3 regions of the Azospirillum sp. TSH58 genome follow, and region 1 is predicted to be linked to each of the others. Evidence: riboswitches for the same ligand, from Rfam matches in the RefSeq annotation. Region 1 holds a riboswitch; each other region holds the start of a gene.
The links. A riboswitch is a leader RNA that binds a small molecule or an ion and turns the genes downstream of it on or off. The one in region 1 is predicted to bind cobalamin.
Positions count from the first base shown of each region.

Region 2: linked by a shared signal. The riboswitch ahead of TSH58p_RS20515 (energy-coupling factor ABC transporter permease) and the one ahead of TSH58p_RS26390 (TonB-dependent siderophore receptor) in region 1 are both predicted to bind cobalamin.
Region 3: linked by a shared signal. The riboswitch ahead of TSH58p_RS01730 (ABC transporter ATP-binding protein) and the one ahead of TSH58p_RS26390 (TonB-dependent siderophore receptor) in region 1 are both predicted to bind cobalamin.

Region 1 is NZ_CP022367.1:1,078,099-1,081,614, reverse strand. Features, by position in the region: gene TSH58p_RS26395 (hypothetical protein) at 302-826, shown strand; cobalamin riboswitch at 880-1,099, shown strand; gene TSH58p_RS26390 (TonB-dependent siderophore receptor) at 1,215-3,143, shown strand; gene TSH58p_RS26385 (ABC transporter substrate-binding protein) at 3,274-3,516, shown strand, end outside.
Region 2 is NZ_CP022366.1:417,835-421,350, reverse strand. Features, by position in the region: gene TSH58p_RS20520 (hypothetical protein) at 1-470, opposite strand, end outside; cobalamin riboswitch at 613-852, shown strand; gene TSH58p_RS20515 (energy-coupling factor ABC transporter permease) at 1,026-1,706, shown strand; gene TSH58p_RS20510 (superoxide dismutase) at 1,771-2,508, opposite strand; gene TSH58p_RS20505 (hypothetical protein) at 2,636-3,010, opposite strand; tRNA gene TSH58p_RS20500 (tRNA-Ala) at 3,195-3,270, opposite strand; tRNA gene TSH58p_RS20495 (tRNA-Leu) at 3,301-3,387, opposite strand.
Region 3 is NZ_CP022363.1:411,648-415,163, forward strand. Features, by position in the region: gene TSH58p_RS01720 (efflux RND transporter permease subunit) at 1-469, shown strand, start outside; gene TSH58p_RS01725 (hypothetical protein) at 478-1,029, shown strand; gene TSH58p_RS32900 (hypothetical protein) at 1,032-1,265, opposite strand; partial or broken gene TSH58p_RS32905 (TonB-dependent receptor plug domain-containing protein) at 1,486-1,655, shown strand; partial or broken gene TSH58p_RS34645 (hypothetical protein) at 1,676-1,779, shown strand; cobalamin riboswitch at 1,875-2,094, shown strand; gene TSH58p_RS01730 (ABC transporter ATP-binding protein) at 2,217-3,083, shown strand; gene TSH58p_RS01735 (ABC transporter substrate-binding protein) at 3,080-3,516, shown strand, end outside.

The DNA.
Region 1 (3,516 bases):
TCCGGCGGTGGACCTTGTGGGGGAGCGGGACCCAGGGGGAAGGACAGGGCCAGCTTCCGCAAGGCCGCGCCAAAGCGACGGCTCAATGGGAAGTCCGACATCACAGCGCCGGGCGACGCTGCCAGAGGGGCCCGGACCTCAACCGTCATGTAGTCAGGCCCCCTCCCGGCGACAAGAGGGGGTCATGTCCTTTCCGGACGGTGATCGGAGCGATGATCCCGGACGGCGGCCCGGCCAGCCGATCGCCTCAAGGTTGCCGGAAGCAAAACCATGATCTTTCTTTGCGAAACCCGTTTCATCATTGGATGATTTCGTGCCGATGGCCTGTTCGTACCGATTGAAGGCAATCCACGGCGGGGCATCCACAATGACACGGCGTTCCATTCTGCTCGGCTGCCTGCTGGCGGCCGGACTGGCCGGTTGCGGCCCACGTTTGGAGACGGTTGAAAATTATGTCCTGCCCGTCAGCGAGGCGGGAAAGCTCTGTGTCGCCCAATGCAAACAGGCCAACACAGTCTGCCAGTCCGCAAAGGAGCTGGCCCTTCAGACCTGCCGTGCCCAGGGTGTGACCCGCGCCCAGGCCGAGTATCAGGGCTATCTCACGTCATTGCCCAAGGATGTGGATAAGAAGAAGATCAAGACGTTCAGCGACTTCAACCGGGAACCCAGCTGCTACAGCAACCTCACCTGCTATTCCGATTACAAGGACTGTTACAAATCCTGCGGCGGCCGGATCGAGGCGCAAACCTATTGCGTCAGCAATTGCAAGGAAATGGTGCCGCCCATGCCGGACGGGTCTCCGGTCGGACCGAAAACCACGCTCTGACACCGGCTGAGCGAAAGGAGCGGATTGCGGCTTGACCGCAGCCGTTCCGCCCGCGTAGCTTCGCATCCGACGGTTGCCCGAAAGGGCTGAAAATGGGAACACGGTGCGGACCCCACGGCGATTTGCTGTGCGATGGTTCTACGCCGGGGCTGCCCCCGCAACTGTAAGCGGCGAGTCGTCCATCGGAATGCCACTGGGATCGCGATCCTGGGAAGGCGATGGGCCGACGATAACCCGCGAGCCAGGAGACCTGCCGTCAGTCGTGGTCACACGCGAACACGTTCGGGCGGGGTGCACCGAAGGTCGTCGAACCGGGATTCCGTTCGCGGAGACCCCGGTGGGGCTTCGTTCGCGGTGACGTGCCACCGGCGTCCCGCCCGAGGTCTCAATGAGTGTCCGCGTTCCCCGTCTTCACCGGACGGCGTCCTTCGCCGCCCTTCTGGGAAGCCTTGCCCTTCCCGTGTCGGCCCTCCCCACGCCGGCCTTCGCCGACTCCGCCACCATCACGACGCTTCCGCCGGTCTCGGTGACCGCCAACCGCGTCCCCACCGCCGCCGAGGAAACCGGCAGCGCCCTGACCGTCATCACCCGCGAGGAGCTGGAGCAGCGCCAGACCCAGCTGCTGTCCGACGCGCTGCGCGCGGTGCCCGGCGTCGCCGTCAACCGCACCGGCCCGATGGGCACCCTGACCCAGCTGCGCATCCGCGGGTCGGAGGGCAACCAGACGCTGGTCCTGATCGACGGGATCGAGGTGAACGACCCGGCGTCCGGCTCCGAATACGATTTCGCCAACCTGCTGGCCGGCGACGTGGAGCGCGTCGAGGTGCTGCGCGGCCCGCAGAGCGCGCTCTACGGCTCCGACGCGGTCGGCGGCGTCGTCAACATCGTGACCCGCCGCGGCGCCGGCGCCCCCCGGTTCCGCGCCGCCGTCGAGGGCGGGTCCTTCGGCACCGCCGCCGGTCGGGCCTCCTTCGGCACGGGGACCGACCGCTACGACCTGTTCCTCAGCGGCCAGGGCGTCACCAGCGACGGCGTGTCGGTCGCCGACAAGCGGCTCGGCAACCCGGAGAAGGACGGCTACCGCAACGGCACGCTGACCGGAAACGCCGCCGTCCGCCCGACCGAGCGCAGCGAGATCGCCGTGACCGGCCGCTACACCCGCTTCCGCACCGACACCGACGGTTTCGTCGGCGGGCGCGGCGCCGTCGATGACGGCACCAGCACCGCCGGGGAGCAGTATTTCGGGCGCCTCCAGGGCAAGATCGCTCTTCTCGACGGCCGGTGGGAGCACATCGTCGGCCTGACCCATGGCCGCCAGCAGCGCGACTACCGCGACGCCGCCAAGACGGTGACCAGCCGTTACGACGGGCGCAAGACCAAGGCCGACTACCAGACCAACCTGACGCTGGAAAGCGGTCCCGCCGACCATGTGCTGACCGCCGCCGTGGATCATGAGGAGGACAAGGCGATCAGCCGCAGCGCCTTCTCCAGCTTCGACCGCTCCATCGGCTCCACCGGGCTGGTCGGGCAGTACAAGCTGGGCCTGTTCGACCGGCTGACCCTGACCGGCAGCGTCCGCCACGACGAGAACGACCTGTTCCGCGACGCCACCACATGGCGCACCACGGCGGCCTATCTGGTCGAGGAGAGCGGGACGAAGCTGCGCGCCTCCTACGGCACCGGCGTCAAGAATCCGACCCTGTTCGAGCTGTACGGCTACACCGCCACCTACGCCGGCAACCCGAACCTGAAGCCGGAGCGGGCGCGCGGCTGGGACGCCGGCTTCGACCAGTCCTTGTGGGGCACGCGGGCGGCACTGGACGGCACGTGGTTCGACCAGCGCATCCGCGACCTGATCACCGGCACCGGGCGGACCTCCGTCAACATGCCGGGCGAGTCCCGCATCCGCGGTTTCGAACTGGGGCTGTCGGTGGAGCCGCTGGACCGGCTGACCGTCCGCGGCTCCTACACCTGGACCGACGGCGAGGATTCCGCGGGGGCGGAGCTGGTGCGCCGGCCCAAGCAGCTCGCCAGCCTGAACGTCAATTACCGCTTCCTGGAGGACCGGGCGAACGCCAACCTCGGCGTCGTCTACAACGGGCGGTCCAGCGACTGGGCCTACGACCCCTTCTACAACCGTCAGGTCGTGACCCTCGCGCCCTACACGCTGGTCAATCTGGCCGGCTCCTACGCGGTGTCGGAGGGGGTCGAGGTCTTCGGGCGCGTGGAGAACCTGTTCGACCGCCAGTATCAGGAGGTCTGGACCTACGGCGCGCCCGGCCGGGCCGGCTATCTCGGGCTGCGGCTGCCGCTGTGAGACCCATCCGTCTCGGGCTGGCCGCCGCCGCCCTCTTGCTGATCGCGGGGGGCCGGCGGCGGCCTGGGAGGCGCCGCCCGCAAAGCCGCAGCGCATCGTCTCCCTGAATCTCTGCGCCGACGAGCTGCTGTTGCGGCTCGTCGGGCCGGAGCGCCTCGCCGCGGTGACGTGGCTGGCGCGCGATCCCCGCGCCTCCACCGTGGCGGCGCTGGCGGCGCGGGTGCCGATCAACCACGGGCTGGCGGAGGAGATCCTGCCGCTCGACCCCGACCTGATCGTCGCCGGACGCTACACCACGCGGGTCGCGGTCGGGCTGCTGACCCGGCTGGACGCCCCGCTCCTGGAGCTGGACGTCCCCCAGAGCGTGGCCGGG
Region 2 (3,516 bases), on a different replicon from region 1:
GACGGGCCGACGAAGAAATGGCAGAGGTACAGCGCCGCCGTGCGCGACGGCGAATCGAGGAACATCCGGCGCGCACGGGTGATCTGCTCCGCCGTCCACAGCTCGTCCGCATCGACCTGCCAGAGCAGGCATTCCTCGGTCATGGCGGCCAGCGGCGCGGTCACCATCTCCACCTTGCCCTGCCAGAAGACGCCCGGCGGCTTGCGGTAGACCGACACGCGCCCGGGCTCCTCCGCGGCGATGCGGTCGAGATACTCCGAGGTGCCGTCGCTGCTGCGGCCGTCACGGTGAAGGTCCTGCGGGACGCGCCCGCCCCGCTGCGCGCACCAGGAGGAGTCGCGGACCTGCTCCGCCACCCCCTCCACAATGTGCCAACGCCAGGGAAAGGGCAGCTGGCGGAACACCTCCAGGTGATAGCGGATGAAGGGATCGCCGTTCAGCACGATGGTCAGGAAATGAACCGGTAGCATGCCCGCAATCCCGTCCTTCGCCCGTTGATCCGGCCTCGCGCAGTCCGCAGGACCTTGTCGGTTCCGCGGGAGCGGTGTCAAGGAAGCCATGCGATGGCGCGGACCGGCCGCCACCCCTCTTGACGGCGGGGGACCCCGCCCCTACCCTGGCGCCGGTTATGGTTCCCCGCGCCTTCCGGTCGCGGGGCTAAGAGGGAAGCCGGTGAGCCGCCCCGAAGGGGGAGACACGGCAAATCCGGCGCTGCCCCCGCAACTGTGAGCGGTGAGCGGCATCGTCCTTTCCGTGTCACTGGCGCCGCCTGCGGGAACGGGCGCCGGGAAGGCCGGACGGTGCCGCCTTGACCCGCAAGCCAGGAGACCTGCCGTAACCGAACGTACGTCCTCGGGCGGGGTGCCCCGGTGGTCGCTTGCCGATGTCCGGCCCGACGGCCGCCCGTCTTCCGCAAGCCGTCCCTCCGGTGCGCCCATCCAGGGGACCAAGGGGGTTGCGATGCCGGTGCCTGCCAGCAACGACGCCCCTCCCAACGCATGGCAGACTCGGAAAGGGCATAGAGCATGCACATCGAACCCGGCGTCGTCGACGGCGCCAAGATCGCTCTCAGCTACGCGACGGCCGCCGGCGGCTTCGCGATGGCCGGAAAGCTGGCGCACAACGACGTCCGCAACAACGGCGGGGTCGCGCCGCTGGTGCTGCGCAGCCTGATCGCCACCGCGCTGGTCTTCAGCTTCTTCGAGGTGTTCCCCCACCACCCCGTGGGCGTGTCGGAGGTTCACCTGATCCTCGGCTCGACCCTGCTCCTGCTGTTCGGCGCCGGTGCGGCCTCCATCGGCCTCGCCGCCGGCCTGCTGATCCAGGGCCTGTTCTTCGCGCCGTTCGACCTGCCGCAGTACGGCATGAACGTCACCACGCTGCTGGTCCCGCTGTGGGGCATCAGCCTGCTGGCGAAGCGGATCGTCCCCGACGCCACCCCCTATGTCGACCTGAAGTACTCGCAGGCGCTGGCCCTCTCCACCGCCTACCAGGGCGGCATCGTCGCCTGGGTGGCCTTCTGGGCCTTCTACGGCCACGGCTTCACCGCCGAGACCATGACGGAAGTCGCCTCCTTCGGCGCCGCCTACATGACCGTCATCATCGTCGAGCCGCTGGCCGACCTCGCCGTGCTGGCCATCGCCAAGGCGCTGCGCCGCCAGAGCCAGGGGCCGCTGTTCAACGTCCGCCTGCACCAGGGCGCCTGACCGGCCACTTGGACCGGATTGTTCGTGTGAAGGGCGGCGGGGATGACCCGCCGCCCTTTTCCGTTCAGATCACCAGCTCGCCCTTGCGGATCGCCGCGTAGCGGCGGTTCACCGCCCCCCAGTCGACGACGTTCCACCAGGCCGCCAGATAGTCGGCGCGCCGGTTCTGGTACTTCAGGTAATAGGCGTGCTCCCACACGTCGTTGCCCATCAGCACGGGCACGCCCTCCATGGCCGGGGAATCCTGGTTCGGACGGGCGGCGATGGCCAGCTTGCCCGACGACGGGTCGGCGGTGACGAAGACCCACCCGCTGCCGAACTGCCCGGCTCCCGCCGTGTTGAAGCGCGTCTTGAACTCGTCGAAGCCGCCGAAGTCGCGGGTGATGGCGGCCCCCACCTCGCCGTCCGGGGCGCCGCCGGCGTTCGGCCCCATGATGCTCCAGAACATGCTGTGGTTCGCGTGCCCGCCGCCGTTGTTGCGCACCGCCGTGCGGATGCTCTCCGGCAGTTCCGGCACGCGCTTCAGCAGGTCGGCCAGCGGCATCGACTGGAGGTCGCCGTGGTTGGCGAGCGCCTTGTTGAGATTGTCGACGTACGCCTGATGGTGCTTGCCGTGGTGCACGCTCATGGTCGTCGCGTCGATGTGCGGCTCCAGCGCGGCGGGGGCGTAGGGCAGCGGCGGCAGCGTGAAGCCCTTGCCGCCGGGGGTCTGGGCCAGGACGAAGCGCGGCGCCACCGCCAGCACCAGCGCGGCGGCTCCGGCGGACAGCAGAAGTTGGCGGCGATCCAGGCGAACGGACATGAGACCTCCCAATGTGTGTTTCGTGCCGAACAGCGGGGAAGCGACAGCCTCAGTGCGCCCCGCGCCTCACTCAACAGGGCAATGGGCGTACTCACTCGGTACCGGCGTACGGAACGCCGCCCGATTCTCAGATCCGGACTTTTCCCGCCGGCCCGGCGGACGCCGAGCGGGCCAAACCCATCGCCACGCTCCGCAAGCGCCCCAGCCGGAATCGCGAGGGTGCGGCCGCCGGCTTCCGGACCGGAGCGGCCGGAGCCGCTTCCGCCGTCTCGCGGATCCTGCGGGCGCGGCGCTCCCGCAGCAGCAGGCGCATCACCTCCTCCTCCGTGACCGGGCGTCCGGCCTTGGCCGAGGCGAGGCTGGCGGTGTCCTGGAGGGCGGCGACCTCGGCCAGCGTGCCGGTCAGCCCCTTGGCGGCGGCGGTGTCCAGCGCTTCGCGGTGAATGGCGAGAATGAACGGTTTCAGCGCGCGGTCGGGCGTTCCGTGCGGCGGTGTCGGCATGGCGGAAGGGCTCCGGGGATTCGTTCGATCGGGTGAGCCATCATCCAACCGATAACGCCGCGGCGGCAAAGACCCCTACGGATTAGCCCCGCCGCCCCGATTCGGGGAGACCGAAGCCGGACCGGCATCTGTGAAATTCGGAGAAGTTCGGGAAAAACCGGCATCCTGCCGGGAAGGGGAGAGTTGGTGGAGCCAAGGAGGATCGAACTCCTGACCTCTACAATGCCATTGTAGCGCTCTCCCAGCTGAGCTATGGCCCCACTATACTCTCAGACCAACACAAGAGGTGTTGGTGCGCTTGGAGGGACTCGAACCCCCACGGCCTTTCAGCCACTAGGACCTGAACCTAGCGCGTCTACCAATTCCGCCACAAGCGCATCGTCTACTCTTGCATCCCGCGTCTCTTGGGGTGACGCGGGAGCGCTGATATAGCCGTGCCGCCGCCGGGGCTCAAGCGAAATCGACATGGCCCCGTCACTTTTTTGCAGGACCGCGGGAGGTGGGCG
Region 3 (3,516 bases), on a different replicon from region 1:
CTTCCAGCGTCTGGCGATGGTGCTGAGCGTGGTGCCGCTCGGTCTGATCGGCGTCGTGCTGGCGTTGCTGGCGTCCGGCCAACCGCTCGGCTTCGTCGCCATCCTCGGGGTCCTCGCGCTCGTTGGGATGATCGCGAAGAACGCGGTGATCCTGATCGAGCAGATCGAGGCGGAGCGGGCCGCTGGACAAGCCGTCCCGGACGCCGTGATCGACGCCTGCGGCTCCCGGTTCCGCCCGATCATGCTGACCGCCGCCTCCACCGTGCTCGGCCTCATCCCCATTGCCTTCACCGTGTTCTGGGGCGCGATGGCCTTCGCGATCATGGGCGGTCTTCTCGTCGCGTCGCTGCTGACGCTCATATTCCTTCCGACGCTCTACGTGGCGTGGTTCGGCAGCCGTGAGACGGGGCGCAGGCCGGTTCCGGTACCCCCCTCGGCGATGCGGCCGCCTCGGAACGCCCGGTCTTGAACGCGGAGATGACGATGCCGATGGAAAGGGAGAACGATGCCATCGACATCAGGCTCAGCCACCTGTCGCAGTTGTTCGACAGCATCGATCCGTCGCCGTTCCGCGAAGGCCGTCTGACGGCGGACGCCGAGGAGTATTTCCTGAGGCGCGTGGGGGCACAGCCCAGGAATCAACCGGTTCGCATCGTCATCCATCTCCCGGCCGAGGAAATGACGCGGTCTCCGCCATTCGACGTCGCCGCCGCGCTGATCGGACACTTCACCGCCTGTGCCGCCGGAGAGGCGAAAAGCATTCGCGAGTCGATCCGAACATGGCGCCAAGCGGCCCTGATCGGCTTCGTGGTGCTGTCCATCTGCCTTTTCCTTGCTTGGCAGATTGCCAATAATCTTCCAGCCCGCCCGGCGACCCGGATTTTGCAGGAAAGTTTTGTCATCCTTGGGTGGGTCTCGGTCTGGAAGCCCATCGAGACCTTTCTTTACGAGTTGCTGCCGCCGGGAAAGCGCCGCCGTCAGCGCCTGCTGCTTCGTCTTTCGTCCGCCGAAGTTGTTGTGCGCTATTGATTTCAGCGTTGTCGCTGACCAATCATGCAGCAGTTCGCTTTGACCATTCCTGGCGAAAGGCGAGATGAGATGATGCGGTGGGGAGGATCGTTAAGGACGGCGCCGAGAAAGCCGGACAGCACGGTCACGGGAAAACGGTGGTCCGCCGCGGGACTCCGGGTCGGAAACATGGTGCAAGCCTCGCGGGCCTGAAGACGGGTGGAGATCGGTGCGTCGCTGAAGGAGACAGCGGTCATGATGTCATCTCCCTGGAGCTGCCAGTGGCGGCACTGAGGCCGTTCGGTTGGGTTGTACCGCATAATGTAATGTTATAACATTACATTCAAAGGCGTGGTGGCCCTCCCCACGCCAAGGGGATTTGGAGGACATTCATGAATCGCCGTGTCAGCCGCGCCCGCCCTCGGGCGGAAACGATACTCTCTTGCCCTTTTGCCACGTCGCCAGCCGTATTGTGCGCCGCCGGAAGCCATCGAGCGCATCGAGGGGGTGCGCGGACCGATGTCATCGCTCTCTACGGGTCGGAAGCTCTGGGCGGTGTCGTCAACGTCATCACCCGCCATGCCACCGATGCCTGGCATGGCAGCCTGACCGCCCAGGGCGGGTTGGCGGCCGGGACGGGCGGAAGATGATCCGCTGCGAATCGACCGGCACCATCGGGGAAGGCCGGGGGTCCTTGCGGGAACGACCTACCGCCTGCCGGACGGGCGCCTGATCTTTGTTCCCGAAACGGGCGCCCCTGGCACACCGTGACCGGACGTCGCCACGGAGGCGGCGTGCATCGCGGTTCCCCAACCTTTTCTGCAACCCTTCGTTCACAAAGCTTGACCGGAACGGCGGGGTTCCCCATGAATGGTGCCGGTACTGGTTCTTCCGGCGGCCTCCGCCGGAAGCTAAGAGGGAACCCGGTGAGCCGCGTCCTGCGGCGAGGCCGGGGCTGCCCCCGCAACTGTGAGCGGTGAGCCGTTCCGTCATTTCCTGCCACTGGCGCCCGTCGGCGCTGGGAAGGCCGGACGGAGCGGCGACGACCCGCAAGCCAGGAGACCTGCCAGCACCACAACGAAACGTCCTCGGGCGGGGTGTCCCGGTGGAACGCTTGCCATGCGCCCAGTCGGATTCCGTTCCGGACGCGGCGTGTGTTCCGCAAGACGTCCGCCAGTTCTCCCCGCCCGCAACGGCAGGAAGCATGGATGGCGCAACCGCCTTTCCCGACACCCGGTTCCACCGCGTCCCATTCGGACTTGCCCGTCCGCGCCGAATGCCGCCCGGCCATCGCGGTCGAGGGGCTGCAGTGCCGGCTGGGTGGGCGCACCGTGCTGTCGGACATCGGCTTTGCCGTCCCGGAGGGCGCCTTTCTCGGCATTCTCGGGCCGAACGGGTGCGGCAAGACCACGCTGCTGCGCTGCCTCGCCGGGTTGCAGGTCCCTTCGGCGGGACGCATCCGCATCGAGGGCGACGATCCGCAGACCCTGCGCCCGGCGGAGTTGGCTCGCCGGCTTGCGCTCCAGGCGCAGGACGCCGCCGCGGCGCTGGGCTTCACCGTGCGCGACGTGGTTGCCATGGGGCGACTGGCCCACCGCCGCTCCGCCTTCGCCGGGGCCGGAGCGGACGACCACCCCATCGTCGAGGACGCGCTGACCCGTCTGGAGCTGAGCGCCCTGGCGGACCGGCCAATCGAACATCTGTCGGGCGGGGAGCGCCAGCGGGTGATGATCGCCCGCGCCCTGGCGCAGCGCCCGCGCATCCTGCTGCTCGACGAACCGACCAACCATCTGGACATTCACCACCGCTTCGCCGTGCTCGACCTCGTGAGAGGCCTCGGGATCACGGTCGTGGCAACGCTGCACGACATCGATCTCGCGGCACGCTGGTGCGACCGTGTCCTGCTGATGGCGGATGGGCGCCTTCAGGCCGATGCCGCGCCGGCGGAGGCGCTGACCCCGGAGCGGCTGACCGCCGTCTACCGCGTCGCCGCTACGGTGGACCGCCATCCCGGCGACGGCCGGTTGCGCATCGACCTGTCGCCCCTGACGGATCACAGATCGGACCGCACATGATCCCGCTTCCTCTCCGCGGCCTTCCTCTGACGCTTGCCCTGATGATGGGCGTTGGCAGCAGCGCCCACGCAAACGCCCATGCGAACGCCCATGCAAACGCCCATGCCCGGCCCCGTCCGGTCGAGGTCGCCAACTGCTTCGAAACCGCCCGCTTCGCCGCACCTCCCAAGCGGCCCATGGTCCACGACACCAACATGACGCAGACCATGCTGGATCTCGGGCTGGCCGACCGGCTGGTCGCCGTCTCCGGCATCGAGGGGGCCGAGCACCGGCTGATCGCGCCGCCCGGCGTGGTGGCGGCTCTGCCCCGCCTTCCCGACCGGTCCCCGAGCCTGGAGGCGGTGCTGTCCGCCGATCCGGACTTCCTGTTCGCCGGCTGGAGCTATGGCTTCAGCGAGGCGCGAGGCCTCACCCCGGCCCGGCTGGCGGAGAT